2 regions of the Streptomyces sp. NRRL S-378 genome follow, and region 1 is predicted to be linked to the other one. Evidence: riboswitches for the same ligand, from Rfam matches in the RefSeq annotation. Region 1 holds a riboswitch; the other holds the start of a gene.
What was found. A riboswitch is a leader RNA that binds a small molecule or an ion and turns the genes downstream of it on or off. The one in region 1 is predicted to bind glycine.
Positions count from the first base shown of each region.

Region 1 (15,040 bases):
GTGGCCATCGCCTATCTCCGCGCCCAGCAGGCGCAGGCGGCCGCTCTTGCGGATGCGCTCCACCTCGTCGTCGGCCGTCTCCACGTCCACGGTGCGGGGGGAGTGGCCTTCCAGGCCCAGCAGCACCGCCTTGGGCGTGCCGTGGCCGTGGCCGGTCGCGCCGAGAGAGCCGAAGAGCTCGGCCCGCACGGAGGCCGTCTGGGCGAGCACACCGTCCTTCTTCAGCCGCGTCACGAACATGCGGGCGGCGCGCATCGGACCGACCGTGTGGGAGGAGGAGGGACCGATGCCGATGGAGAAGAGGTCGAAGACGGAGATGGCCACGGTGGCGGACTCCCTTGTCTGCTCGTGGGGTGGGAGGGGGCAGGAGGGGGATTGTTCGGACTATGTCCGACAGACGAGCTTAGCGCGGCGCGGTGAACGACCGGGCTGCCGGAAGGAGTGGGAAGCGTTACGCCGACGTGGCGGGCCGGAGCCGGGCCGGGGGCGGAGCCGGGGCGGATCCGGAGCCGGGGCCGGTGGCCGCACCCCCGGGGGACGCGGGGAGAGGGGAGGAGGGGGAAAGGGGGAAGGGCCCGGCCCTGTGCGGTGACCAGGCCGGGCCCTTCCACGCCCACCGCTAGAGCGAGGGGTACAGCGGGAACTTCGCGGCGAGCGCCGAGACGCGCGCCTTGAGGCCCTCGGCGTCGTACGTCGGCTTCAGCGCCTGCGCGATGATCTCGGCGACCTCGGTGAAGGCCTCGGCGTCGAAACCGCGGGTGGCGAGGGCCGGCGTACCGATCCGCAGACCCGAGGTGACCATCGGAGGCCGCGGGTCGTTCGGGATGGCGTTGCGGTTGACCGTGATGCCGACCTCGTGGAGGCGGTCCTCGGCCTGCTGGCCGTCCAGCTCGGAGTTGCGCAGGTCGACCAGGACCAGGTGCACGTCGGTGCCGCCGGTGAGGACGTCCACGCCCACGGCCTTGACGTCGTCCTGGACCAGACGGGCGGCGAGGATCTTCGCGCCCTCCAGGGTGCGCTCCTGGCGCTCCTTGAACTCGGGGGAGGCCGCGACCTTGAAGGAGACGGCCTTGGCCGCGATCACGTGCTCCAGCGGGCCGCCCTGCTGACCGGGGAAGACCGCGGAGTTGATCTTCTTGGCCAGTTCCTGCGTCGACAGGATGACACCGCCGCGCGGACCGCCGAGGGTCTTGTGCGTGGTGGTGGTGACGACGTGGGCGTGCGGCACCGGGTTCGGGTGCAGACCGGCGGCGACCAGGCCCGCGAAGTGCGCCATGTCGACCATCAGGTACGCGCCGACCTCGTCCGCGATGCGGCGGAAGGCGGCGAAGTCGAGCTGGCGGGGGTAGGCGGACCAGCCGGCGACGATCAGCTGCGGCTTGGACTCCTTGGCGAGGCGCTCGACCTCGGCCATGTCCACCTGGCCGGACTCGTCCACGTGGTACGGGACCACGTTGTAGAGCTTGCCGGAGAAGTTGATCTTCATGCCGTGGGTCAGGTGACCGCCGTGGGCCAGGTTCAGGCCCATGATCGTGTCGCCCGGCTTCAGCAGCGCGAACATCGCGGCGGCGTTCGCCTGCGCACCGGAGTGCGGCTGGACGTTCGCGGCCTCGGCGCCGAACAGCGCCTTGATGCGGTCGATCGCGATCTGCTCGACCACGTCGACGTGCTCGCAGCCGCCGTAGTAGCGGCGGCCCGGGTAGCCCTCGGCGTACTTGTTGGTGAGGACCGAGCCCTGGGCCTCCATGACGGCGACCGGAGCGAAGTTCTCCGACGCGATCATCTCCAGGGTGGACTGCTGGCGCACGAGCTCCGCGTCGACGGCGGCGGCGACGTCGGGGTCGAGCTCGTGGAGAGGGGTGTTCAGTACAGACATCAGGGTCCCCTGGGGTCAGTTACCGGCGGTGAGCTTGGTGTACTCCTCGAAGGAGAGCGCGTCCTTGGGCTCCTCGGAGAGACGGACCTTGAACAGCCAGCCGCCCTCGAACGGGGCGGTGTTCACGAGCGCCGGGTCGTCGACGACGTCCTGGTTGGCCTCGACGATCTCGCCGGAGACCGGGGAGTACAGGTCGCTGACCGACTTGGTCGACTCCAGCTCGCCGCAGGTCTCGCCCTCGGTCACGGTGTCGCCGACCTCGGGGAGCTGGGCGTAGACGACGTCACCGAGCGCGTTGGCCGCGAACTCCGTGATGCCGACCGTCGCGACGCCGTCCACGACGTCCGACAGCCACTCGTGCTCCTTGGTGTAACGCAGCTTCTCGGGGTTGCTCATGGCCTGATTCTCCTGGATGCGGGGGAGTGGATACGAACTGCGGTCTTGGGTACTGAGACGGCGCCGTGCGGTGGCCCCGACGGCGGACGTGGTGCGCGGAGGGTTACTTCTGCCGCTTGTAGAACGGCAGCGCCACGACCTCGTACGGCTCATGCGTACCGCGAATGTCGACGCCGACGCCGGAGGTGCCGGGCGCGGCGTGCTCCGCGTCCACGTACGCCATCGCGATCGGCTTGCCCAGCGTCGGGGAGGGGGCCCCCGAGGTGACCTCGCCGACGACCTCTCCGCCGAAGGTGACGGCGAAGCCGGCGCGCGGGACGCGGCGGCCCTCGGCGATCAGGCCGACCAGCTTGCGCGGCGCCTTGGTCGCGGCCTGCTCGGCGGCGGCCTCCAGGGCGGCGCGGCCGACGAAGTCCCCTTCCTTCTCGAACTTCACGACCCGGCCCAGACCCGCGTCGAACGGGGTCAGGGAGGTGGTCAGCTCGTGCCCGTACAGCGGCATGCCCGCTTCCAGGCGCAGGGTGTCGCGGCAGGACAGGCCGGCCGGGACCAGGCCGACGCCCTCGCCGGCCTTGGTCAGCGCCTGCCACAGCTCCACGGCGTGCTCGGGGGCGACGAACAGCTCGAAACCGTCCTCGCCGGTGTAGCCCGTACGCGCGATCAGCGCGGGCACGCCCGCGACGGTGCCCGGCAGGCCGGCGTAGTACTTCAGGCCGTCCAGGTCGGCGTCGGTGAGCGAGGCCAGGATGCCGGGGGACTCCGGGCCCTGCACCGCGATCAGCGCGTAGGCGTCGCGGTCGTCGCGGACCTCGGTGTCGAAGCCGGCGGCACGCTCGGTCAGGGCGTCGAGGACGACCTGGGCGTTGGAGGCGTTGGCGACGACCATGTACTCGGTCTCGCCGAGGCGGTAGACGATCAGGTCGTCGAGGATCCCGCCGTCCTCCTGGCAGATGTGCGTGTAGCGGGCGCGGCCGACGCCGACGGTCGAGATGTTGCCGACCAGCGCGTAGTCCAGGGCCTTGACGGCCTCCGGTCCGGTCAGCGTGATCTCGCCCATGTGGGACAGGTCGAAGAGACCGGCCTTGGTCCGGACGGCGTTGTGCTCGTCGCGCTCGCTGGCGTACCGCAGCGGCATGTCCCAGCCCGCGAAATCGGTCATGGTCGCACCGAGCGAGCGGTGCAGCGCATCGAGGGCGGTCAGGCGGGGGGCAGTGCTCATGGGTGTGGCTCCCGGGTCCCAGGGCATCGACATGACATGACGAGGACGTTCCTCCCCATCTGTCATCGGAACCTGAGAGGTTCGCCGAGAGTTCCGCCGATCGTCCGATCGCCGGTCACCCCGACTTGCACCTTGGGTGGAGCTGCCGCGCAGCTCGCTTTTCAGATCTGCCTCATCCACGCGGTACGGGGCCTGAGAGATTCAAGGGAGGTTCTTGCTCCTTCGGCGCCCGCGCACGGCCTTGCGGCGTGCCGGGACTCTCCCGCGCGGATTCAAGCGGCCGGTATGCAGTTGGTCCAGATGGCGCACATCATTGCACGGCATGTCCGTGATCGGGGGTCGGGGTCCGAAAGTTCGTACGCCCATCCGAGCGGGCGGAGCGGAACCGGACATGCCGATTACCGTCTCTTTACACTCAGTGGGGAAGGGTCCTGGTGACCCGATTCGGGGGAGGCGAGCACTGTGCGGAGATTCGGACCGGTGACGACGACGGGAACCGTGGACGCGGTGCCGGTGCAGCGGCGCGGCGCGCGTGAGCGCAGGAGGACGGCGGACGGCGGCCTCGTACGCGACCTGCGCGGCCCGGCGCTGCGCGGACCCCGGCGGCTCGGCTTCGCCGAGGGCGACATCGTCGTCGTCTCCGGTCTCCCCGGCGGCGGCAAGAGCACGCTGATCAAGCGGGCCGCGCCGGAGGGCGGGGCCATCGACTCCCAGGACACCCGGGAGCGCTGGGAGCGCCGGATGCCTGCCGCGCTGCCGTACGCGGTGTACCGCCCGCTGGTACGTGCCGCCCACTACTGGGGCCTGTACCGGATCCTGCGCTCCGGCGCCTCCGTGGTCGTCCACGACTGCGGTACCCAGAGCTGGGTGCGCGGCCTGCTCGCCGCGGCCGCCCGCCGCCGGGGCCGGGCACTGCACCTCGTCCTCCTCGACAGCAGCCCCGAGGAAGCCCTCTCCGGCCAGGCCGCACGGGGCCGCAGGGTGTCCGCCTACGCCTTCGCCCGCCACCGCGGCGCCGTCGGCCGCCTGCTGCGCGACGCCGAGGCGGGCCGCCCGCCCGCCGGCTGCGCCTCGGCGACCCTGCTGGACCGCTGCTCGGCCGCCGCCGTGACGGGGATCGGCTTCCGGGACTGACCGCACCCGGAGCCCCGGCGGCGGCGCCCGCCCGGCGGCCGGTACCCTGCGGGGCGACACGCGCGGGAGCGCACGTGCGGACCAGACAGGGGCAGGGGCGGATGCAGGGCAGCGGCTGGCCGGGGAATGAGCTGGAGCAGGTGCTCGGGGCGGCGCTCGGGCAGCCGGACGCCGGAGGCCGGATCCTGGAGGTGCTCGGGCGCAGCCAGGTATGGGTCCCGCTGCCGGGCGGGGGCGGCCCGGACGCGGCCGGCCTGGACCTGCCCACCATGGACATCGGAGGGGCGGCGTACGTGCCCGTCTACAGCTCCGAGGCCCAGTTCCTCGCCTGTGTCGGTCCCGGCATGGACTTCGCGGTGGCCCCGGCGGTCGAGTTCGCCCGGGGGCTGCCCCCGCAGCTCGGCATCGCGGTCAATCCGGAGGGCGCCGTCGGCGTCCCGCTGCCCCCGCCGGCCGTCGCGGAGCTCTGCCGCGCCGGGCGCAGCGCGCTCGACGGTCCCGCCACCGGCGGCCGCGTACGGCTCTTCGAGCCCGACTGGCAGGACGACCCGGTGGACTTCCTGGCCGCCGCCGGCGAGGAGTTCCGGGCCACCGGCGTCGTCGCCGCGGCGCACCGCTGCCTCGCCAGTGTCGAGGGAGGGGACCCGGAACTGTTCGTCGGTGTCCGACTGGTGGGATGGGAACCGCAGATGCGAGGGGCCCCGATGGAGGCGCTCGGAAGGGCCCTGGCCCGGGTTCCGGCGCCCTGGCCCGTGCAGTTGATCCTCCTCGACGCGGCCCAGGACCCGGTCACGGACTGGATTCGTGAGCGCGTACGCCCCTTCTACCTCGCGTAGGGCCGCTTAAGCTGGTTACATCTCCCGGCCGCACGCATGAGTGCCGGCGGGTAAGCACGCGTGGAGCGACGGGCGGACGAAGAGGGGTACCGGGTGAGTGCGTCAGGCACGGCCGCGGCCGGGCAGGTCGAGCACATGATGCGCCAGGTGACCCCCGGGCGCTACGAGAGCTACGAGTCACTGCTGCACGCCCTGTCCGAGGGGCGCCTGTGGATGCTGCTGTGGCAGGGGCAGCCGGGTTCACCGGACGCCCAGTACGGCGGCATGGAGGTCGAGGGCCTCGGCTACGCGCCCTGCGTCACCTCCCCCCAGGAACTGGCCGCGAGCGGCTGGAACCGGGGCTACGAGGTCGTCACCGGGCGGGACATCGCCCGCGCCCTCTACCCGGACCGCTGGGGCCTGTGGCTCAACCCGCACGTCCAGGGGGGCGGTCTCGGCGTCCCGTGGGCGGACCTGCGCCGTATCGCGACCGGCCTGGACCGGATGCCGGCGGGCCCGCTGCGGCTGTCCGAGCCCAGCATCGAGCTGCCCCAGTTCTACGGGCTGCTGACCCAGCACGCGCACCGCACCGCGGCCGTACGGTCGCTGCGCCGCGCCTGGGTGCAGCCGGCGCTGGGGTCCCCGTACCTCGCGGTCGGGCTGGACCTGTACGACGCCTCCGCGCCCGCGCTGGAATCCGTACGGGAGATGATGCGCCAGTCCGTCGGGGCGGTCCCCGAGGGCGTCCCGGTGTGCACCGTGGCGCTGGCGGACGAACACGATCCCGTGGCGATGTGGCTGCGGGCGCAGACCCGGCCCTTCTACGACCGCGAGGGCCAGGCGCCGGCCTACTGAACCGGTCCGCCGGGGTGCTCCGCAGACCTGCGGGAGCCAGCGGCATCACATTCGCATAGTGAGACATCCCTCTCGAAGGCCGCACCGGAACCATCGGTGCGGCCTTCGGCATATCCGCTGAATACGCCCAAGATCCATGCCCGAAAGGGCAGTTGGGCCGGATGTCCGTTCCGCGCCGAACATGCGCTGTTTCACCGCTCAACAGATCTGGCGGTTCGGATAACGGAAGGTGTAGGCGCAGATCACGGTTGCGCATCACATCCCCGGGGGGTCTGGCGGGCGATTGAGAGGGCGTTGAAGACTCCCCCCACCGAAGGCCGGTCCATCTCGCAAGCACCAGCTCTTCACGTGCACTTCCGGCACATTTCTCGCCAATCGCACCACCAGCGACGCCGATTGAACCAAGCCGCCACAGCGGCGGGCATGGGCCGGCCACCGTCGGCCGAGAGGGGTCCCCACCACGATGACGGCACCACTGCACGACACCGGCGCGGCCGAGCCCGCAGCCGTGGCCGCCCCCGAAGTTCCGCAGAAGGCGATCGAGGGGCGCTCGCCGTGGCAGATCGCCTGGCTGCGCCTCAAGCGCGACAAGGTCGCCCTGGCCGGCGGTGTCATCGTGCTCCTGCTGATCGTCGTCGCGATCTTCGCGCCGCTGATCGTCAAGGCCTTCGGGCATCCGCCGGAGGAGCTGCACGAGGACATGCTCGACCCGCTGCTGGGCCTCCCGCTCGGCGACTGGGGCGGCATGAGCGGCGACTTCCTGCTCGGCGTCGAGCCGGTCAACGGCCGCGACGTCTTCAGCCGCATCGTCTACGGCGCCCGGATCTCGCTGCTGGTGGCCTTCCTGTCCGCCTTCGTGGCGGTCTCGCTGGGCACCTTCTTCGGCATCGTCGCCGGCTACTTCGGCGGCTGGGTCGACGCGGCCATCAGCCGGGTCATGGACCTGCTGCTGGCCTTCCCGCAGCTGCTCTTCATCATCGCGCTGATCTCCGTCATCCCGAACAAGCTCTGGGGCTTCGAGGGTTCGGGCCTGCGCATCGCCGTCCTGGTGATGGTGATCGGCTTCTTCGGCTGGCCGTACATCGGCCGGATCGTCCGGGGCCAGACCCTCTCGCTGCGCGAGCGCGAGTACGTCGAGGCCGCGCGCAGCCTCGGCGCGGGACGTTTCTACATCCTCTTCCGCGAACTGCTCCCGAACCTGGTGGCGCCCATCACCGTCTACGCGACGCTGATGATCCCCACCAACGTGCTGACCGAGGCGGCGCTGAGCTTCCTCGGAGTCGGCGTCAAGCCGCCCACGCCGTCCTGGGGGGAGACCCTCGCCACGGCCGTGCGGACCTACGAGGACGATCCGCTCTTCATGATCTTCCCCGGCGTAGCGATCTTCATCACCGTGCTGGCCTTCAACCTCTTCGGCGACGGCGTCCGTGACGCCCTCGACCCGAAGGGCTCCCGCTAGCCACCGCAGGGCAAACCAGGAACCGGCCTCGTGCCGTACGTACACCGGAACTACAACGGAGGGTTGCGAGCATCGTGACTACCCATCGCACGTCGAAGCGCAGACTTGCCGCCGGCACGGCCGTCGTGCTCGCGGCCATGCTCACCGCGACCGCCTGTGGCGGCGGGGCCGACAAGAAGGACGACAAGGCCGCCGGCTCCGGCAGCGGCTTCAACGCGGGCATCGAGAAGGTCGCCAACGCGTCGGACAAGAAGGGCGGCGAGCTGAAGTTCGTCGGTACCCAGGACGCCGACTCGTGGGACCCGCAGCGCGGCTACTACGGCTTCATGTGGGACTTCTCCCGCTATTACACGCGCCAGCTGATCAGCTTCAAGCCCGGCCCCGGCAAGGAGAGCACCGAGCTCGTCCCGGACCTCGCCACCGCCAAGGCCGAGATCAGCGACGGCGGCAAGACCTACAAGTACACCCTCAAGGACAACGTGACCTGGGAGGACGGCTCGCCCGTCACTGCCCAGGACATCAAGTACGGCATCGAGCGCACCTGGGCGCAGGACGTCATCTCCGGCGGTCCGGTCTACCTCCAGCAGGTGCTCGACCCGAAGGCCGAGTACCCGGGCCCGTACAAGGACACCGCTCCGGACAAGCTCGGCCTGAAGGCGATCGAGACCCCGGACGCGAAGACCATCATCTTCAGGCTCCCGACGCCCAACGGCGACTTCGAGCAGATGCTGGCGATGCCGGCGGCGAGCCCGGTCAAGCAGGACAAGGACACGGCCGCCAAGTACGGCCTCAAGCCCTTCTCCAACGGCCCGTACAAGATCGACTCGTACGAGCCGAACAAGAGCATGAAGCTCTCGCGCAACGAGAACTACAAGCCCGAGTCGGACACCATCCGCAAGGCGCTCCCGGACACCATCTCGGTCACGTTCATGGCGAACGCGGACGACATGGACAAGCGCCTGATGAACGGCGAGTTCGACCTCGACATCAACGCGACCGGCATCGGCCAGGCGGCCCGCGCCACCGCGCTGAAGGACCACAAGGGCAACCTCGACAACGGCCAGACCGGCTTCATCCGGTACGCGGTCATGCCGCAGACCGTCGCGCCGTTCGACAACATCGAGTGCCGCAAGGCCGTCATCTACGCCGCCGACAAGAAGTCGCTGCAGACCGCCCGCGGCGGCCCGCAGGCCGGTGGCGACATCGCCCCCAACATGCTCCCGCTGGGCATCAAGGGCTCGGACGCCAAGTACGACCCGTACGAGGTCCTGAAGAACGACGGCAAGCCGAACCTCGAGAAGGCCAAGGAGGCCCTCAAGGCCTGCGGCAAGGAGACCGGCTTCAAGACCACCATCGCCGTCCGCAACAACAAGCCGGTCGAGGTCGCCACGGCCGTCTCCCTCCAGAACGCCCTGAAGCAGGTCGGCATCGAGGCCGACGTCGACCAGTTCGACGGCGCCCAGACCTCCGGCATCATCGGTTCGCCGAAGGTCGTCAAGGAGAAGGGCTACGGCATCATCATCATGGGCTGGGGCGCCGACTTCCCGACCGGACAGGGCTTCTCGCAGCCGCTGGTCGACGGCCGCTTCATCCTGCAGAGCGGTAACAACAACTTCTCCGAGCTGAACGACCCGGCGATCAACGCCCTGTTCGACCAGGCCATCGCGGAGACCGACCCGGCCAAGGCCGGCGACATCTACAAGCAGATGAACCAGAAGGTCTCCGAGGCCGCGGTCTACCTGCCCTTCGTCTACGACAAGACGATCACCTGGCGCAGCACCCGGCTGACGAACGCCTACACCACCGACGCCTACAACGGCCGCTACGACTACGCGTCCCTCGGTGTCGTGAAGTAACGGTCCATCAGTCCAGTTCCAGTGTTCCAGTGCCACACCCGCTAGGCACGAAGGGCAGGTGATGGCCGCGGCTACGGCTTGGGGGCGCTCTCCAGAAGAGGGCGCCCCCGGGCCGCAGCCAGGCCGAGCGCAGTGCTTGCATACCTCATCCGACGGATCTTCGCCGTCCTCGTCATGCTGCTGGTCATCACCTTGGTGACCTTCGGAATCTTCTTCCTCTTCCCGAAGCTGATCGGGACGGACCCTGCCCTGTACTTCGTGGGCAAGCAGTCCGACCCCATCGCCATCGAGGGCATCCGGCAGAAGATGGGTCTCGACGACCCGATCCTCGTCCAGTTCGGCAAGTTCGTCGTCGGGCTGGTGGCGGGTCGCACGTACGCCAACGGCTCCGACGTCACGCACTGCGCCGCGCCCTGCTTCGGATACTCCTTCAAGACCGAGCAGGAGGTCTGGCCGCTGCTGCTGGACTGGTTCCCGGTCACGCTCTCCCTCGCCCTGGGCGCGGTCGTCCTCTGGGTGGCCGGCGGTGTCGCCACCGGCGTGATCTCCGCACTCAAGCGCGGCAGCGTCCTGGACCGCTCGGCCATGGGCGTCGCCCTCGCCGGCGTCTCCCTCCCCATCTACTTCACGGGCATGCTCGTCATCGCCCTCTTCTCCGACCAGCTCGGCTGGTTCGGACGGCCGGAGGCGACCTTCGCCGAGGATCCGGCCAAGTGGTTCAACGGCATGATCCTGCCGTGGGTCTCGCTCGCCTTCCTCTACGCGGCGATGTACGCGCGGCTCACCCGCGCGACCATGCTCGAGGTCCTGAACGAGGACTACATCCGCACCGCCCGCGCCAAGGGCCTGACGGAACCCGTCGTCATCGGCAAGCACGCCATGCGCTCCACGATGACGCCGATCCTGACCGTCCTGGGCCTCGACCTCGGTGCCCTGATGGGCGGCGCGGTCCTGACCGAGTACACGTTCTCGCTGCACGGCCTGGGATACAGCGCGGTGCGCGCCATCAGCGAGCACGACCTCCCGGTCATCCTGGGCATCACCCTGATCTCCGCGTTCTTCGTCGTCGCCGCGAACCTCATCGTTGACCTCCTGTACGCGGTGATCGACCCCCGAGTGAGGCTGTCATGACCGACCCGACCAAGACCGGAGAGACCGCACGGACCGGAGCGCTCAACCAGCCCTACGACGGGTCGCCGGGCTCCACCGCCTTCCTCGACGTCCGCGACCTCAAGGTGCACTTCCCGACCGAGGACGGCCTGGTCAAGTCGGTCGACGGCCTCTCCTTCACCCTGGAGAAGGGCAAGACCCTCGGCATCGTGGGCGAGTCCGGATCCGGCAAGTCGGTCACCTCGCTGGGCATCATGGGCCTGCACCGCGTGGGCCAGTACGGCCGCCAGCGGGCCCGGATCTCCGGCGAGATCTGGCTCGACGGGAAGGAACTGCTCTCCGCCGACGAGGACGAGGTGCGCAGGCTGCGCGGCCGGGAGATCGCGATGATCTTCCAGGACCCGCTGTCCGCGATGCACCCCTATTTCACCGTCGGCAAGCAGATCGCCGAGGCCTACCGGGTCCACCACAAGGTCGACAAGAAGGCCGCCCGCCGGCGGGCCGTCGAACTCCTCGACCGCGTCGGCATCCCGGAGCCCCACAAGCGGGTCGACAGCTACCCGCACGAGTTCTCCGGCGGCATGCGCCAGCGCGCGATGATCGCGATGGCGCTCGTCAACAACCCCGAACTGCTCATCGCGGACGAGCCGACGACCGCCCTGGACGTCACCGTCCAGGCCCAGATTCTCGACCTGATCCGGGACCTCCAGAAGGAGTTCGGCTCCGCGGTCATCATGATCACGCACGACCTCGGCGTGGTCGCCGAGATGGCCGACGAACTCCTCGTGATGTACGGCGGCCGGTGCGTCGAGCGGGGCACCGCCGAGAAGGTCTTCTACGAGCCGCGGCACCCCTACACCTGGGGTCTGCTGGGCTCGATGCCGCGCATCGACCGTGAGCAGACCGAGCGCCTCATCCCGGTCAAGGGCTCGCCGCCCAGCCTCATCAACATCCCGAGCGGCTGTGCCTTCAACCCGCGCTGCCCGTACGCGGACGTGCCCAAGGGCGACGTCACCCGCACCGTGCGCCCCGAGCTCACGGCGACGGACGACGCCGGGCAGGACGGCACCCGCCACTGGTCCGCCTGCCACATGTCGCAGGAGGAGCGGACCCGGATCTGGACCGAAGAGATTGCGCCGAAGCTGTGACCGACACCAAGAAGACGGATCCCGCCGTCACCCTTCCGGCACAGGCCACGGACTCTCCCGAGCCGCTGCTCAAGGTCACCGGCCTGACCAAGCACTTCCCCATCACCAAGGGGCTGCTGCGCAGGCAGTCCGGCGCGGTGAAGGCCGTCGACGGCCTCGACTTCGACGTCCGGCGCGGTGAGACCCTCGGCATCGTCGGCGAGTCCGGCTGCGGCAAGTCCACCATGGGCCGGCTGATCACGCGGCTGCTCGAACCGACCGCCGGCCGGATCGAGTTCGAGGGCAAGGACATCACGCACCTGGGGGTGGCGGGCATGCGCCCGCTGCGCCGTGACGTGCAGATGATCTTCCAGGACCCCTACGGCTCGCTGAACCCGCGCCACACGGTGGGCACCATCGTCAGCGCCCCGTTCAAGCTCCAGAACGTCACCCCGGAGGGCGGGCTCAAGGCGGAGGTCCAGCGGCTGCTGTCGCTCGTGGGCCTCAACCCGGAGCACTACAACCGCTACCCGCACGAGTTCTCGGGCGGCCAGCGCCAGCGCATCGGCATCGCACGGGCCCTCGCGCTCAAGCCGAAGCTGGTGGTCGCGGACGAGCCCGTCTCGGCGCTGGACGTCTCGATCCAGGCCCAGGTGGTCAACCTGCTGGACGACCTCCAGGAGGAGCTCGGCCTCACCTACGTGATCATTGCGCACGACCTCTCGGTCATCCGGCACGTCTCGGACCGCATCGCGGTGATGTACCTCGGCAAGATCGTCGAGCTCGCCGACAACAAGTCGCTGTACGGGGAGCCGATGCACCCGTACACGACGGCCCTGATGTCGGCCGTGCCGGTACCGGACCCCAGGCGGCGGGGCGCGAAGAGCGGCCGCATCCTGCTCAAGGGCGACGTGCCGTCCCCGATCTCGCCGCCGAGCGGCTGCCGCTTCCACACGCGCTGCTGGAAGGCGACGCAGATCTGCGCGACGCAGGAGCCGCCGCTGCTGGCGCTGAAGACGGGCCACCAGGTGGCCTGCCACCACCCGGAGAACGCCCCCGACCAGGCCCCGGGCGACAAGCCCCTGCCGGGCGCGTCGGACGCGGTGACCACGGCGACGGAGTGACCCGAGTACGGGCGGGCCGCAACGGCCCGCCCGTACCGGCTCGACCGGCCGAACCCGGCCCGCCCGTACCGGCCCGCCGGGTAAACCCCAGCTCCACCGGCCGATCCTTGCCCCGCTGGGCAATTCCGCTCCACCGGCCGATCCCGGCCTCGCCCGAGTCCCGAGGCGCGGGGTCCGGGGCGGAGCCCCGAATCTCCGACCCGCACCCGGCCGCGGCGGCGGCGCCCCGCATTCCGCCGAGCCCGCCGCAGGCGACAATGGCCCGGTGCTCCACGATCTCTTCCCGCCGGGGGTCCAGCATGCCCTGGACCTCGCCGGCATCTTCGTCTTCGCCACCTCCGGCGCCCTGCTCGCCGTCCGCAAGAACTTCGACGTCTTCGGCATCGCCGTCCTCGCCCTCGTCACGGCCCTCGGCGGCGGCCTCTTCCGCGACCTGGTCATCGGCGCCGTCCCGCCGGCCGCCTTCGGCGAGCTGAGCTTCTTCGTCACCCCGCTCGTCGCCGCCGCGTTCGTCTTCTTCCTGCACCCCGAGGTCCAGCGGATCAACCGGGCCATCAACGTCTTCGACGCCGCCGGCCTCGCTCTGTTCTGCGTCACGGGCACGACCAAGGCCTACGAGTACGGCCTCGGTTTGACCGCGTCCGCCGCGCTGGGCCTCGCCACGGCCGTCGGCGGCGGCGTGCTGCGCGACGTCCTGGTCAACGAGGTGCCCTCGCTGCTGCGCGACCGCGAGATGTATGCCGTGCCCGCCACCGTCGGCGCCGCGATGGTCGCCGTCTCCATCGCCCTGGAGTCGCTCAACGCGATCACCACCGCCCTGGCGATCGTCACCACCTTCGTCCTGAGGCTGCTCGCCATGCGCTACCACTGGCGGGCTCCGCTGGCCTGGAACCGGCGCTCCTCGGTGGCCGAAGAGCCGTAACAAGAGAAAGCTACCGCTTAGTAGCAAGCCGGTGTACCGTCGTTCCATGTCATATGCAGCTGCCCAGGCATCCATCGGCGACAGCGAGTTCGACCGCGACACCGCCATCACCGAACGCGCGGACGAGCCCGGCGTGTACGACGCGGAGCTCTCCGCCGGCTGGACGATCATCGCCGCCGTCAACGGCGGCTACCTGCTGGCCCTGGTCGGCCGGGCCCTGGCGGCGGCCCTCCCGCACCCGGACCCCTTCACGGTGTCCGCGCACTACCTGACCTCCTCCGTGCCCGGCCCCGCCGTGGTCCGCACCGAGGTCGTCCGGGTCGGCCGCACCCTCTCCACCGGCCAGGCGTCGCTCTTCCAGTACGACGAGCACGGGAACGAGGTCGAGCGCATCCGCGTCCTCGCCTCCTACGGCGACCTCGCGTCCCTTCCCGACGACGTGCGGACGGTCGCCGTGCCGCCGCTCATGCCCTCCTACGAGAACTGCATCGGCCCCGAGGCCGGCCCCGCGCCGATCCCCGGCAGCTCCGCCATCGTGGACCGGCTCCGGCTCCGGCTGGACCCGGCGACGGCGGGCTGGGCCGTCGGCGCACCCTCCGGCAAGGGCGAGATGCGGGCCTGGTTCGAGCTGGCCGACGGCCGCCACGCCGACCCTCTCTCCATGCTCCTCGCGGTGGACGCGCTGCCGCCGACCGCCTTCGACCTCGGCCTGGTGGCCTGGACCCCGACCGTGGAGCTCACCACCCACATCCGCCGCCGCCCGGCCCCGGGTCCGCTGCGGATCTCCATCACCACGCGCAACCTGGCCGGCGGCTTCCTGGAGGAGGACGCCGAGGTCTGGGACTCCACCGACCACCTCGTGGCCCAGTCCCGCCAGCTGGCGCGCGCCCTGCGCATGTGACGAGCGCCCGGCCGGGGAGCGGCGGACGCGGGTACGAGCCCCGCGCCCCGGCCGGATGGGGTCCCGCCGGGCGGAAGGGCGGGGGCGGGCGCCTAGAATCGGGGGATCATGGCCTACCTCGACCACGCCGCCACCACCCCCATGCTGCCGGAGGCCGCCGCGGCGATGACCGCGCAGTTCGCCGCCACGGGGAACGCCTCCTCCCTGCACGCCGCCGGCCGCCGGGCCCGCCGTACCGTCGAGGAG
Region 1 is NZ_JOBX01000020.1:46,999-62,038, reverse strand. It holds gene IH80_RS0116840 (L-serine ammonia-lyase) at 1-324, opposite strand, end outside; gene glyA (serine hydroxymethyltransferase) at 620-1,876, opposite strand; gene gcvH (glycine cleavage system protein GcvH) at 1,892-2,272, opposite strand; gene gcvT (glycine cleavage system aminomethyltransferase GcvT) at 2,376-3,491, opposite strand; glycine riboswitch at 3,663-3,766, opposite strand; gene IH80_RS0116820 (AAA family ATPase) at 3,972-4,625, shown strand; gene IH80_RS0116815 (enhanced serine sensitivity protein SseB) at 4,727-5,461, shown strand; gene IH80_RS0116810 (enhanced serine sensitivity protein SseB C-terminal domain-containing protein) at 5,555-6,295, shown strand; gene IH80_RS0116805 (ABC transporter permease) at 6,759-7,754, shown strand; gene IH80_RS0116800 (ABC transporter substrate-binding protein) at 7,829-9,610, shown strand; gene IH80_RS0116795 (ABC transporter permease) at 9,743-10,741, shown strand; gene IH80_RS0116790 (ABC transporter ATP-binding protein) at 10,738-11,868, shown strand; gene IH80_RS0116785 (ABC transporter ATP-binding protein) at 11,865-12,971, shown strand; gene IH80_RS0116780 (trimeric intracellular cation channel family protein) at 13,237-13,893, shown strand; gene IH80_RS0116775 (thioesterase family protein) at 13,940-14,794, shown strand; gene IH80_RS0116770 (cysteine desulfurase family protein) at 14,903-15,040, shown strand, end outside.

Region 2 (15,040 bases), on a different contig from region 1:
GAGCTACGGGATCCGCTCCACCCTGTCCGCGGCCGACGAACTCCGGCTGCCGGCCGCCTCCAGCCTGATCGTACGTACAGCCACAGCAGCAGAGCAGCAGAAGGGTGCATCGTGATCGCGGTACTGGGCCTCTTGGCCGGAGTGGTGGTCGGACTTCTGGTCCGGCCCGAGGTACCGGCCGTGGTGGAGCCTTATCTGCCCATCGCCGTGGTGGCGGCGCTGGACGCGGTGTTCGGCGGTCTGCGCGCCATGCTGGACGGCATCTTCGTCGACAAGGTCTTCGTGGTGTCGTTCCTGTCGAACGTCGTCGTGGCCGCGCTGATCGTCTTCCTCGGCGACAAGCTGGGCGTCGGCTCGCAGCTGTCCACCGGCGTGGTGGTCGTCCTCGGCATCCGCATCTTCTCCAACGCCGCGGCCATCCGCCGGCACGTTTTCCGGGCGTGATGGCGATGAGCGGCGCGAACGACACCCCGGCGGAGGAACCGAACGTCCCGGAACGGCCTCTTGAAGAGGGAAAGACAGCGGGAAAGACAGCGGGAAAGACGGAGGGGAACGCGCAGGCGGAGCCGGTCACCGAGGAGACCGGCCGGCAGCGGCTCGCCGCCGGTCTGTGGCCGCCGAGGGCCAGCCGGGCCCAACTGATCGTGGCGCTGCTGCTGTTCGTCCTGGGCCTGGGCCTGGCGATCCAGGTGCGCTCGAACAGCGACTCCAGCGCCCTGCGCGGGGCACGGCAGGAGGACCTCGTACGGATCCTCGACGAGCTCGACGGGCGGACCAAACGGCTGGAGGACGAGAAGCAGCGGCTGGAGGACCAGCGCCGGGAGCTGGAGAGCAGCTCCAACCAGGCCGAGGAGGCCCGCAAGCAGACCGTGGAGAAGGAACGTCAACTGGGCATCCTGGCCGGTACGGTGGCAGCACAGGGACCGGGCATCACGCTCAAGATCACTGATCCCACCGGCCAGGTGCAGTCCGATCAGCTGCTGGACACCCTCCAGGAGCTGCGGGCCGCCGGGGCCGAGGCGATCCAGATCAACGGGGTGCGCATCGTGGCAGGCTCGTACTTCTCGGACGAGAACGGTGGGGTCGGGATCGACGGCAAGAAGATCACACAACCCTACGAGTTCAAGGTGATCGGCAAGCCGCAGGATCTGGAGCCCGCGCTGAACATCCCGGGCGGTGTCGTCCAGACGCTGGAGAAGGAGCAGGCCACGGTGGCCGTCACACGGTCGGCGAAGATCATTGTGGATGCCTTGCGGGTTGCGAAGCAGCCTGACTACGCTCGGTCGTCATCGGGATGAAGCGGAGTGGAGGGTGGAGCGGCGCACGCGGGCTGATGCCTGCGGGGGGTCGCCGCACCGAAGTTGCGGTGCGTGGTGGAAACTGTCTGGTGGTTACGGACGTTGTGAGAATGTCCGGGTCGGCAGGTGTCTGCATTCGGAGTTCGTCCTGCCCCACGGGCGGGTCTGTTTCAGTCAAGGGGAATCGCCCGTGAAGTTGTTTGAGAAGTTGTTCGGCAAGAAGAACCGCGAGGAGAGCGGTGCGGCGCGGCACCGTGCCGGCGGCGCGGAAGGGCAGGGTGACCGCCCGCTGTTCCGTGACGAGGTCCCCGGCGCGGGTGAGCCGGGTGCGCACGGCGCGTCTGTTGACCCTGCCGGTACCGGCCGCATAGGTTTCGGTGAACCATCAACCTCAAGTGCGGGTGGAGGGTTTGCCCCCGACCCGTATGCCACCAATGCCTCCGCGGGGCAGCCGCGGCGCGAGGAGCCGTCCATGTCGGCCGAGCAGGTTTGCAGCAGGTGCGGACACCGTAGCGATGCGGCCAGCCGGTTCTGCTCCAACTGCGGAGCGCCGCTGCGGGCGGGTCTGACGCCGGAGCGTGCCTCGGAGACCACGTCCACCATCTCGATCTCGGGCCTGGAGGCCTACGAGGCCGAGGTGACGGGCCAGACGCACGTGTCGTCCTCGCTGTCCCCCGAGGCCCAGGCCGCGGTGGAGGCACTGCCGCCCGGTTCCGCCCTGCTCATCGTGCGGCGCGGACCCAACTCCGGCAGCCGCTTCCTGCTGGACGGCGAACTGACCACGGCCGGCCGGCACCCGCAGAGCGACATCTTCCTGGACGACGTCACCGTCTCCCGGCGCCATGTCGAGTTCCGCAGGAGCCAGGACGGCGGCTTCACCGTTGCCGATGTCGGCAGCCTCAACGGCACGTACGTCAACCGTGAACCGATCGACTCCGTCCCCCTGCACAACGGCGACGAGGTGCAGATCGGCAAGTACCGGATGGTCTTCTACGCGAGCCTGCGGGGCGTCTGACCCTCCCCCGGACCCGGTCCGGGGGTACCCGAGGGAAGGTCCCATGCTGCGCAATCCGACGGGCGGCGCCGGAAACGGCACCGCCGGCTCGGCCGGGCGGCTGGTGAGCATCGGCACGGTGCTCACCACGCTGCGTGACGAGTTCCCCGAAGTCACGATCTCGAAGATCCGTTTCCTGGAGGCGGAGGGGCTGGTCGAGCCCCGGCGCACACCTTCCGGATACCGCAAGTTCAGCACGGAGGACGTGGAGCGCCTCGCCCGCATCCTGCGCCTGCAGCGTGATCACTACCTGCCGCTGAAGGTCATCCGCGAGCAGCTCGACGCGATCGCACGCGGGGAGCAGATCCGCATCCCGGCGCCCACGGCGCGCGGCGATTCGGCAGATCCGTCCGATCCGGCCGGCCCCGCCGCCGTCTACGGCGATACGGCGCCGGAACGGCCCCCCACGGCCCGGGTGGGGCGCGCCGAGCTCCTCGCGGCCGTCGGCGTGGACGAGGAACAGCTGGTCGAGTGGGAGTCGTACGGGCTCCTCGCCGAGGCGCCGGGCGGCGGCTTCGACGCCGACGCGGTCACGGTGGCCCGGCTCGTGGCGGACCTGGGGCGGTTCGGTCTGGAGCCGCGGCACCTGCGCGCCATGAAGGCCGCCGCCGACCGGGAGGCGGGCCTGGTGGAGCAGGTCGTGGCACCGCTGCGCAGGCACCGCAACCCGCAGACCAGGGCACACGCCGAAGCCACCATGAAGGAACTCGCCGGACTCTCCGTCCGGCTGCACGAGGCCTTGGTGCAGACGGCTCTCGGCGTCCGGTTGCGCTGACCGCGCCGGGCGAGGTGGAGCCCCGACTACCCAAACCTGCCGGGCAGGTCCTAGGGTTGCTGTGTGAACGAGCTCGACGTTGTGGGTGTCCGGGTGGAAATGCCCTCCAACCAACCGATCGTGCTCCTGCGTGAAGTGGGAGGCGACCGGTACCTCCCCATCTGGATCGGTCCGGGGGAGGCGACGGCCATTGCCTTCGCCCAGCAGGGGATGGCCCCTGCCCGGCCGCTGACGCACGACCTGTTCAAGGACGTGCTGGAGGCGGTCGGTGAGGAGCTCACCGAGGTCCGGATCACGGATCTGCGGGAGGGCGTCTTCTACGCGGAGCTCGTCTTCGCCAGCGGGGTCGAGGTGAGTGCGCGGCCTTCCGACGCCATAGCCCTCGCCCTGCGGACGGGGACGCCGATCTACGGCAGTGACGGGGTCCTGGACGACGCCGGAATCGCCATCCCGGACGAGCAGGAGGACGAGGTGGAGAAGTTCCGCGAGTTCCTCGACCAGATCTCACCCGAGGACTTCGGCACCGGCCCGCAGTGAGGCGCCGACCCCGTCGTCCACGGGGGCGCTCCGGCCCATTCGAGTAGCCGTTCCCCGCGAAGGGACACGGGAAACCACTCTCAGGGTGATTATCACTCGGCGTGCCGAGTGTGGCGATCGTTGACGCACCCCGGGTGACTGCCTACCTTCGAGGTGGGCAGGTCAAGGACGGAGGGTCGGCGTGAGGATCACGGGCGACGGTACGACCGGGGGCACCCCCGTACGGAGTGACGCTGGGCCGTACCCGCTGCACGGTGCTGCGGTCGGATCCGCGCGCCGTCAGCCGGAGTCGACGCCGGTCGGGCCGGTGGGTGACGGCCCGGCGCCCGAGCAGATCGGCTACCGCGGACCGACGGCCTGCGCCGCGGCCGGCATCACCTACCGACAGCTCGACTACTGGGCGCGCACCGGGCTGGTGGAGCCCAGCGTGCGGGCCGCGCACGGGTCGGGGACCCAGCGCCTCTACAGCTTCCGCGACGTCGTCGTCCTCAAGATCGTCAAGCGGTTCCTGGACACCGGTGTGGCCCTGCAGAACATCCGCACGGCCGTGCAGCACCTGCACGACCGCGAGCTCTCGGACCTCGAGCGGATGACGCTGATGAGCGACGGCGCCACGGTGTACGAGTGCACCTCGACCGATCAGGTCGTCAGCCTGCTCCAGGGCGGGCAGGGCGTCTTCGGGATCGCCGTGGGGGTGGTCCGGCGCGACGTGCAGAGCGCGCTGTCGCAGCTGCACGGCGAGCGGGTGGACACCGGCGAGACCCTGGTCGGGCACAACCCGACGGACGAGCTGGCCGCCCGTCGCAACCGCGCAGGCTGAGCGGGCGGACCGGGCCACGGGATTGTCAGTGGCGTAGGGCAGCATCGGTGCTGTGAGAGCCGCTCCGACCATCCTGCATCTGGACATGGACGCCTTCTACGCCTCCGTGGAGCAGGCGTCCAAGCCGAGCCTGCGCGGCAAGGCCGTCATCGTCGGCGGACTCGGGCCGCGCGGGGTCGTCGCCACGGCCTCGTACGAGGCCAGGCGGTTCGGGGTGCACTCGGCGATGCCGACGGCGCAGGCCAGGCGGCTCTGCCCGAACGGGGCCTATCTGATCCCGCGTTTCACCCTCTACCGGCAGGTCAGCGACGTGGTGATGGCCATGCTGCGGGAGCTGTCACCGCTGGTGGAGCCGCTCAGCCTGGACGAGGCCTTCGTGGACCTGGAGGCGGGCGGGGTCGCCTTCGACTCGGACTCCGCGCGGGCGACGGGCGAGCGACTGCGGGCCGACATCAGGGCCGCCACGGGGCTCAGCGGGTCCGTGGGGCTGGCCGGGTCGAAGATGCTGGCCAAGGTGGCCTCCGAGGAGGCCAAGCCCGCCGGGCTGCTGCTGATCGAGCCGGGCACGGAGCGCGCGCTGCTCGCGCCGATGTCCGTACGGACCCTGCCCGGGGTGGGGCCTGCCACGGGGGAGCACCTGCGCCGCGCCGGGATCACCACGGTGGGGGAGCTGGTGGAGGCCGGGGAGGACGAGCTGGTCCGGATGATCGGGCGCGCCCACGGCGCGGGGCTGTACCGGATGGCGCTGGGGCTGGACGACCGGGCGGTGGTCGCGGAGCGGGACGCGAAGTCGGTGTCGGTCGAGGACACCTTCGACGTGGACCTGCACGACCGGGTGCGGATCCGGGGCGAGGTGCAGCGGCTCGCCGACCGGTGCGTGACGCGGCTGCGGGACTCCGGGCACTCGGGGCGGACGATCGTGCTCAAGGTGCGCCGGTACGACTTCTCCACGCTGACGCGGTCCGAGACGCTGCGCGGGCCCACGGACGATCCGGCAGTGGTGCGGGAGGCGGCCGCGCGGCTGCTGGAGGCGGTGGACACCACGGGCGGGGTGCGACTGCTGGGAGTGGGGGTGACGGGGCTCGCGGACTACACGCAGGAGGACCTCTTCGCCCAGTCCCTCGCCGCCGGGCCGGAGGCGGCGGACGCGGCGAGCGGTGCGGGAGGTGCCGGCGGTGCGGGAGGTGCCGGCGGTGAGGACCGTACGGGAGCTGCGGCGGGGAGAACCGGGCTGGAGGCGGCGGACGGGGCCTCCGCGGCTCCTGAGGCGCCGGAGCCTCCCGGGGAGCCCCAGGAGGCTCCGGAGCGCCGCTGGGCGGCCGGGAGCGACGTACGGCACGTCCTGTACGGGCCGGGATGGGTGCAGGGCAGTGGGGTCGGACGGGTGACCGTGCGGTTCGAGCAGCCCGGATCGGAGCCCGGCCGGGTGCGGACCTTCCGGGTGGACGACCCCGACCTGGAGCCGTCCGACCCGCTGCCGCTGGTCGGGGACACGACCGGATGAGGGGCGCCGGGCCGCGGCTCAGCCCTCGTCGCCCGCCAGGCGGCCGAAGTCGCGGTGGAAGTCGGACGGGAGGGTCGTGTCCAGGCCGTAGTGGTGGTAGAGCTGGAGTTCCTGCTCGGGAGAGAGGTGGCGGCCGACGCCGAAGTCGGGTGCGTCCTTGATGAGGGAGCGTTCGAAGGGCACCCGCAGGGTCTCGCCGACCACCTCGCTCGGCTCCAGCGGGACGAAGGCGTCCCGGCTGAACAGGCCGGTACGGACGGCGGCCCATTCCGGGACACCGGTGGCATCGTCGAGGTAGACCTCGTCGATGGTGCCGATCTTGGCACCGTTGCGGTCGAACGCCTTGCGGCCGATCAGGCTGCGCGGATCGATGTCGGTCTGCACGGTCCCTCCATATGGTCGCAACTTCTCCCCAATGACTACAGAAGTGCATTTCGGCAGCGGAGGCCACTCGGGGAGCCCCTTGAACCCCGCTGGTAGTCTGGGTGACGGCTGTCGACCCTGTGCGGGAGAGTCCTCCGAGTGAGCAAGACGGAGGCGCCGAAGGAGCAAATCCTCCCCGGAATCTCTCAGGCATACGTACCGCACGGACGAGGCCACTCTGGAAAGCAGGGCGGGTACCGGGCGCAGTGCCGGTCCCCCTCCTCACCGACGGTGAAAGCCGGATCCCGCGGGAGACCCCCGTGACTCCGGTGAAACTCTCAGGTGCAGATGACAGAGGGGGAGGCCGTCCGGGTGCCCGCGCCGTGGTGCCCCTCGCAGGTCATATGACCAGGAGGCCTCCGTACATGACCGCCAACCGCATTCCGCTCTCCCAGCTGGAGCGAGGCATCCCCTTCGAACAGCGCCACATCGGCCCGGATGCCGAGGCGCAGGCGAAGATGCTCGCCCATGTGGGCTACGGCTCCCTGGACGAACTGACCGCCGCCGCGGTACCGGATGTGATCAAGACCGCCGATGCCCTCGCCCTGCCCGAGGCGCGGACCGAGGCCGAGGTGCTCGCGGAGCTCCGCTCCCTCGCCGACCGCAACCAGGTCCTCTCCTCCATGATCGGTCTCGGCTACTACGGGACCTTCACCCCGCCGGTGATCCTCCGCAACGTCATGGAGAACCCGGCCTGGTACACGGCGTACACGCCCTACCAGCCGGAGATCTCGCAGGGCCGCCTCGAGGCCCTCCTGAACTTCCAGACCGTCGTCGCCGACCTCACCGGCCTGCCGACCTCCGGCGCCTCGCTGCTCGACGAGGGCACCGCTGCCGCCGAGGCCATGACCCTGGCCCGCCGCGTGGGCAAGGTCAAGGGCAACGTCTTCCTCGTCGACGCCGACGCCCTGCCGCAGACCGTCGCCGTCATCGAGACCCGCGCCGAGCCGATCGGCATCGAGGTCGTGGTCGCCGACCTCTCCGACGGCATCCCCGCCGAGATCGCCGAGCGCGGCGTCTACGGCGTCCTGCTCCAGTACCCCGGTGCCTCCGGCGCCGTCCGGGACATCAAGCCGGTCATCGACCAGGCGCACGAGCTCGGTGCCATCGTCACCGTCTCGGCCGACCTGCTCGCCCTGACCCTGCTGAAGTCCCCGGGCGCCCTCGGCGCGGACATCGCGGTCGGCACCACCCAGCGCTTCGGCGTCCCGATGGGCTTCGGCGGACCGCACGCCGGCTACATGGCCGTCCAGGACAAGCACGCCCGCTCGCTGCCCGGCCGCCTCGTCGGCGTCTCGGTGGACGCGGACGGCAACAAGGCGTACCGCCTGGCCCTGCAGACCCGTGAGCAGCACATCCGCCGCGAGAAGGCCACCAGCAACATCTGCACCGCGCAGGTGCTGCTCGCCGTCATGGCCGGCATGTACGCCGTCTACCACGGCCCGGACGGCCTGCGGACGATCGCCCGCCGGACCCACCGCTACGCCACGCTGCTCGCCGCAGGCCTGCAGGCCGGCGGGGTGGAGATCGTGCACGGCTCCTACTTCGACACGGTCACCGCCCGGGTTCCCGGCCGTGCGGCCGAGGTCGTCGCCGCCGCCCGCGAGGGCGGGGTCAACCTGCACCGGGTCGACGCGGACCTCGTCTCGATCAGCTGCGACGAGACCACCCTGCGCGCCGACATCGAGGCCGTCTGGGCCGCCTTCGGCGTCACCGCCGACATCGAGGCCCTCGACGGGTCCGCGGACGACACGCTGCCCGAGGGCCTGCTGCGCTCGGACGCCTACCTGACGCACCCGGTCTTCCACCAGCACCGCTCCGAGACCGCGATGCTGCGCTACCTGCGCAAGCTCTCGGACAAGGACTACGCGCTGGACCGCGGCATGATCCCGCTGGGCTCCTGCACCATGAAGCTCAACGCGACCACCGAGATGGAGCCGGTGACCTGGCCCGAGTTCGGCCAGCTGCACCCCTTCGCCCCGGTGGAGCAGGCCGAGGGCTACCTCACGCTCATCCACGAGCTGGAGGAACGTCTCTGCGAGGTCACCGGCTACGACAAGGTCTCCATCCAGCCGAACGCCGGCTCCCAGGGTGAGCTCGCCGGCCTGCTGGCCGTGCGCGCCTACCACCGCGCCAACGGCGACGAGCAGCGCACCATCTGCCTCATCCCGTCCTCCGCGCACGGCACCAACGCCGCCAGTGCCGTAATGGCCGGCATGAAGGTCGTCGTCGTCAAGACCGCCGACGACGGCGAGGTGGACGCGGACGACCTGCGCGCCAAGATCGAGCAGTACCGCGACGAGCTCGCCGTGCTGATGATCACCTACCCGTCCACCCACGGTGTGTTCGAGGAGCACGTCGCGGACATCTGCGCCCAGGTGCACGACGCCGGCGGCCAGGTCTACGTCGACGGCGCCAACCTGAACGCCCTGGTGGGTCTGGCCAAGCCGGGTCACTTCGGCGGCGACGTCTCGCACCTGAACCTGCACAAGACCTTCTGCATCCCGCACGGCGGCGGCGGCCCCGGCGTCGGCCCGGTCGGCGTCCGGGCGCACCTGGCCCCGTACCTGCCGAACCACCCGCTCCAGCCGACCGCCGGCCCGGAGACGGGCGTCGGCCCGATCTCGGCCGCTCCGTGGGGCTCGGCCGGCATCCTGCCGATCTCCTGGTCGTACGTGCGCCTCATGGGCGGCGAGGGCCTCAAGCGCGCCACCCAGGTGGCGGTGCTCGGCGCCAACTACATCGCCAAGCGCCTGGAGCCGCACTACCCGGTGCTCTACACCGGCCCGGGCAACCTGGTCGCGCACGAGTGCATCATCGACCTGCGCCCGCTGTCGAAGGCCACCGGCGTCAGCGTGGACGACATCGCCAAGCGTCTGATCGACTACGGCTTCCACGCGCCGACGATGTCCTTCCCGGTCGCCGGCACGCTGATGATCGAGCCGACGGAGTCCGAGGACCTCACCGAGATCGACCGGTTCTGCGACGCGATGATCGCCATCCGCGGCGAGATCGAGCGGGTCGCGGGCGGCGAGTGGCCGGCGGACGACAACCCGCTGGCCAACGCCCCGCACACGGCCGCCGCGCTGGGCGGCGAGTGGAACCACCCGTACACCCGGGACGAGGCGGTCTTCCCCGGCGGGGTCACGGCCGCCGAGAAGTACTGGCCGCCGGTGCGCCGCATCGACGGTGCGTTCGGTGACCGGAACCTGGTGTGCTCCTGCCCGCCGCTGGACGAGTACGACAACTGAGGCGCCGGCCCGTCTCTGACGGCCGTCGTACGACATGACGAAGGGGCCGGTCCGGAAGAATCCTCCGGGCCGGCCCCTTCGTCGTCCTAGTCGTCGTCTACGCCGCAGCGAGCGGGCGGTGCGGGGCGATGATCTGCCCGTCCGGGAGCAGCTCACCGGTGTCCTCGAAGAGCAGGACGCCGTTGCACAGCAGGCTCCAGCCCTGTTCCGGGTGGTTGGCCACGGGGCGCGCGGCCTCCCGGTCGGCGGATTCGGCAGACGGGCAGGCTGGCTGGTGCTGGCACATGGATGCGTTCTTTCGCTGCGGTGTGGTCTGTGTGCTACGGCTCGATACCTGGTTCATGGCCGTCCCCCTGGGTCGTCCCCGCAGCCGCGGGGCGCTTGTCATCAGTGTTCCCCCACGACAGCCGCTTCGCAGGGATTTCCCTGCAGCTGTCCTCATGGATTGATGACGCATCACTCGTGCGGGCGGTTCAGGCCAACTCCCCTGTCATTTCGGATGGTTCACAGGTGGCCCGGGGGGACTAGGCCGGATGGGTGAATCGGGTCAGGCGGCGGGCGCGGCCAGCGACGGCGGGACCGGCGCGGTCGCCGGCGTGAGCCGGTGGGTCAGCACGGGCAGCAGTTCGGAGACCGGATGCGGCCGGTACGCGGCGATGCCGGGCGGGGCCGGTGCCAGCGGCACCAGCAGGTCCTCGCCGGCGGGCAGCCCGGCGGCGGCGTCCGCGCCCACCGCTCCGTGCAGCCACAGGGTCAGCATGTAGAGCTCCGGTACGGAGAGCAGCCGGGGCTGGTAGCCGGTGGCGAGCAGTTCGGCCTGGCGCAGGGCGCGCTCGGTGGCGGCCACGTAGGGGCCCTCGAAGAAGTGGGAGAAGGTCCAGCCGTCGGGCGTCAGCCGGGTGTCCGCCGCCGCGACGTGGCGCTCCCCGCTGCGGATCAGGAACCGCCAGCCCACGAGCCGTGTTCGGGGCGGCCGGCCGGCGGACGCGAGGTCCGAGAGGTTCAGCCGGTCGAGGACGTGGACCGGGAGGGGGAGTTCGGCGGTCAGCGGCCCCTGGATCGCGCGCAGGGCCGGGGTATGCGCCTCATGGACGGCGGTGGGGGAACCGAGTGCCGCGAGGACGCTGCGCAGGGCGGGTGCGGGAGCCGGGGGGACATGCAGCGGCATGGTGGGTCGCCTCTCACTTGGGAGACCTGTGGAACGGGGGCAGGTGCGGGACGGCGCTGTCGCATTCTGGGGCCAGAGGGGGGCCGAGGGGCAATGGCCGCGCGCCAACTCTCTGCCTCGTTTGCGGAGTTTATACGACATGTGTTCACGCAGTGTTTCGGCTAGCTGTCCCGCCTATTGCCGACAAGGCGCTTACCGGTCCCGCTGACATGGCATTCATGCCGGATGAGCGCGAACGTGCCGCGCTGACCTCGGAGGTTACCGGAAGGGGGCTCGGCTGGAAAGAACCTGTTTTCAAGGGCGGGCAAATGCCAAGATGAATTTGCGTGAGGCGACTTGCCAGGCGAATGTGCCGAAGCGCCCTTCGGCCAACCCGGCGCGCGCTCCTCGCCACGCACGCCCCCTCCGCGTTATGGATCACGATGCCGGGGCATCATCGACCGTAACGCGCGCCTGGGTGCCCCGGGGCCAGGCCCACTCGAGGAGGGACGCTTCGATGGGGGAGAAGGTCGTGGCGGGAGGATTCGACCTGTCCGATCGGCAGCGGTATCGAAGGAAACTCCACGAGTGTCTGGAGGGACTGGAGCGACTTCTGGCGGAGAAGAGGTTCGATCGCCCGAAGAACATGATGGGGCTGGAGATCGAGCTGAATCTCGCGGGAACCGACGGGTTGCCGCGCATGGTGAATGCCGAGGTGCTGGAGCGGATTGCCAGCCCCGATTTCCAGACCGAACTGGGAATGTTCAACCTGGAGGTGAACGTTCTTCCGCACCGGCTCGGCGGGCGGGTATTCGACCGGCTCGCCGAAGAACTCCGCGCGGGGCTCGGCTACGCCCACCGGCAGGCCGCGGAGATCGACGCCGGGGTGGTGATGATCGGCATCCTGCCGACGATCTCCCGCGCGGACCTGGTCACCGCGAACCTCTCCGCGGTGGACCGTTACTCCCTGCTGAACGAGCAGATCCTGATGATGCGCGGCGAGGACTTCACGCTCGACATCGACGGTGTCGAGCGGCTGATCTGGACCTCCGGGTCGATCGTGCCCGAGGCCGCCTGCACCTCCGTACAGCTGCACCTCCAGGTGACGCCGGCCCGCTTCGCAGCCGTGTGGAACGCGGCGCAGGCGGTGACCGCCGCGCAGATAGCCGTCGGCGCCAACTCGCCCTTCCTGTTCGGGCGCGAGCTGTGGCGGGAGTCGCGGCCGCCGCTGTTCACGCAGGCCACCGACACCCGGCCGCCGGAGCTGCAGGCCCAGGGCGTGCGGCCGCGCACCTGGTTCGGCGAGCGGTGGGTGGACTCGGCGTACGAGCTCTTCGCCGAGAACGTCCGCTACTTCCCCTCCCTGCTGCCCATCTGCGACGAGGAGGAGCCGCTGCGGGTCCTGGCCGAAGGCGGGGTGCCGCGCCTGCAGGAACTGGTCCTGCACAACGGCACCGTCTACCGCTGGAACCGGCCCGTCTACGGCGTGGCGGACGGGGTGCCGCACCTGCGCGTGGAGAACAGGGTGCTGCCGGCCGGACCGACGGTCACCGACGTCGTCGCGAACGCCGCCTTCTACTACGGGCTCGTCCGCACCCTCGCGGACGAGCCGCGCCCGGTGTGGACCCGGCTGCCCTTCGCCGAGGCGGAGGCGAACTTCGACGCGGCCTGCCGGTACGGGATCGACGCACGGCTGCGGTGGCCCCGCCGCGGCCGGGCCGGCGGCCTGGTCAGCGTGCCGGCGGTACGTCTGGTCCTGGACGAACTGCTGCCGATGGCCGCGGCGGGCCTGGACGCCTGGGGCATCGAACCCGCGGACCGCGATCACTACCTCGGGATCATCGAGGAGCGCTGCCGGCGGCGGGTGAACGGTGCGACGTGGCAGGTGGACACCTACCACCGGGCGCTCGCGGCGGGCCTGGACCGGGACGAGGCGCTGGCCGCCACCACCCGGCGCTACAGCGAACTCATGCACAGGGGCGACCCCGTGCACACCTGGCCCGTGGGGCTCACGGAGGAGGTGAGGGCGGCGGTGCCCGCCCGGCGCTGAGCCCCCGCGCCGCCACCGTGGCCGCGCCCGGCGGCCCCCTGCCGGCTTCCCGCGAATCCACCCTCGGTGATCCACCCGCCCGGCCGACGAGGCAGTATGGGGTGGTCGCAACGGGATGGCAGGACGGGAGTCGGTCGTGCGGGCTGAGCCGGAGCCGGTGTTCGTGGAGCTGGGCGAGGAGGGGCGGCGGAACCTCCTGCGCACCGAGACCCTGCTCGTCCTGGCGCTGTCGCTGGGCGCGAGCGGGGTCTCGGCGCTGATCAGCTTCCTGGGCTCGCTCACCAAGCCGGGCGGCCTGAAGGACCAGGCCGCCACGCTCAACGGCTCCTACGCCCCCGGCCGGCCCTGGCTCGACCTGGCCTGGCAGCTGTTCGGGATCGCCGGCGCGCTCGTCCCCGTGCTGCTGGTGGCGCACCTGCTGACCCGTGAGGGCGCCCCCGGGCTGCGGGTGCTCGGCTTCGACCGGACCCGGCCGCTGTGGGACCTGGGCCGTGGCGCCCTCGTCGCGGCGGGGATCGGAAGCGCGGGGCTGGCCTTCTACCTGGGGGCGCGCGCCGCCGGCTTCAACCTCACGGTGGTGCCGGAGGCCCTGCCCGACGTGTGGTGGAAGTTCCCCGTGCTGATCCTCTCCGCGATCCAGAACGCGGTCGTGGAGGAGGTCATCGTGCTGGCCTACCTGCTGCGCCGGCTCGGCCGGCTCGGCTGGTCGCCGATGGCGGCGCTGGCGGCCAGTTCGCTGCTGCGCGGCTCCTACCACCTCTACCAGGGCATCGGCGGCTTCATCGGCAACGTGGTCATGGGCGTCGTCTTCGTGCTGGCCTACCGCCGCTGGGGACGGGTCGGGCCACTCGTCGCCGCGCACGCGCTGCTCGACATCGTGGCCTTCGGCGGGTACGCCCTGCTCGCGGGCGAGGTGGGCTGGCTGCCGACGCCGTGACGCGCGGCGCACCCGATCGGCCCCGCATGGCGTGGCCGCGGGCCGCGCCGGTGCGACGCTGGGGGGAGTGAGGAGGACCGCGCGGTGGCTGTCATGGACTCCCTGGTGTCGTTCGCCCCGTTCCTGGTGCCCGTGGTCAGCGGCCTGGTGGGCGGGGCCAGCCTCCTCATCCGGGACCACCGCGAGGCGCGCAGCGCGGACCACCACTACCGCCGGCGGCTGGAGAAGGCCCAGCTGGAGATCCAGTTCATCTCCGGCTGGATCCAGGCCAAACAGCTGGCCCCGACCGACGCCCCGGCCCCCGATCCGGAGCCGGGCCGGTGGCTCGACGACCTCTACGCGTCGGTGCGCCGCGCCAAGGCGGACACCGGCGGCCGTCACCGGACGGGGCCCGTCTCGTTGCGGCGCCTGCTGCTGCTGGGCGAGGTGAAGGGCGCGGCGAGGAGCGTGCGGGTCGCCTACTGGATCTCCCTGGTCCTGTTCAACCTGGCGCTCGCGTGGTGGGTGAACGCGCTCGTTTCCGGCGTACCCGGCTTCATGCACAACGAGGGCGTACCGGAGTCCGAGGAGGTCGCCTCGTACCTGCTGACGGCGTTCTGCCTCTTCGTGGTGTCGGCCGTCCTGTGGTGGTGGACGGTGCACCTGGGCGCTGCCGAACCGGGGCAGGTCTACCGCAAGCGCATCGACTCGGAGGCCTGGGTGGACAACGAGCGGGCGCGGCGGGTCGCGGCGCGCGCGAAGGCGGAGGCGAAGGAACGGTCGAAGGCGGCCCGCGGGCGGCGGGGCGGGCCGACGGGCTGACCCGCCCCGCCCCGCCGGTGCCGGGCCGTCCCCATCCGTCCGGTCAGGGGGCGGTGAGCAGCTCCCCGTCGAGGACGGTCACGGCGTGTCCGGTCAGCAGGGTGCGGTCGCCCGCCAGGGTCACCCGTACCAGTCCCTGCCGCGCCCCGCCCTGGAGGCCGGTCAGTTCGGTACGCCCCAGGCGCTGTGCCCAGAAAGGCGCGAGCGCGGTGTGGGCGCTGCCGGTGACCGGGTCCTCGTCGATCCCGAAGGCGGGGAAGAAGCCCCGGGAGACGAAGTCGTACCCGCGGGAGGGGTCCTCGGCGGCGGCGGTGACGATCACGCCCCGCCTGGCGAAGGCGCGCAGGGCGCCGTGGTCCGGCTCCAGCTCGCGGACCGTCTTCTCGTCGGCGAGCTCGACGACGAGGTCGCCGATGTGCGCGGCGGTGTCGTGGACGGAGAGG
Region 2 is NZ_JOBX01000013.1:4,266-19,305, forward strand. It holds gene IH80_RS0112070 (DUF881 domain-containing protein) at 1-115, shown strand, start outside; gene IH80_RS0112075 (small basic family protein) at 112-444, shown strand; gene IH80_RS0112080 (DUF881 domain-containing protein) at 444-1,298, shown strand; gene IH80_RS42175 (FHA domain-containing protein) at 1,381-2,313, shown strand; gene IH80_RS0112090 (MerR family transcriptional regulator) at 2,357-3,127, shown strand; gene IH80_RS0112095 (bifunctional nuclease family protein) at 3,191-3,664, shown strand; gene IH80_RS0112100 (MerR family transcriptional regulator) at 3,846-4,484, shown strand; gene IH80_RS0112105 (DNA polymerase IV) at 4,537-5,988, shown strand; gene IH80_RS0112110 (PRC-barrel domain-containing protein) at 6,007-6,372, opposite strand; glycine riboswitch at 6,485-6,583, shown strand; gene gcvP (aminomethyl-transferring glycine dehydrogenase) at 6,777-9,662, shown strand; gene IH80_RS0112120 (DUF5999 family protein) at 9,760-9,948, opposite strand; gene IH80_RS0112125 (hypothetical protein) at 10,210-10,830, opposite strand; gene IH80_RS0112130 (glutamate-cysteine ligase family protein) at 11,327-12,859, shown strand; gene IH80_RS0112135 (CPBP family intramembrane glutamic endopeptidase) at 12,996-13,796, shown strand; gene IH80_RS0112140 (hypothetical protein) at 13,881-14,597, shown strand; gene IH80_RS0112145 (PhzF family phenazine biosynthesis protein) at 14,641-15,040, opposite strand, start outside.
Region 2: it holds a riboswitch for glycine, as region 1 does, so the genes downstream of both, gcvP (aminomethyl-transferring glycine dehydrogenase) here and gcvT (glycine cleavage system aminomethyltransferase GcvT) in region 1, are expected to answer to the same signal.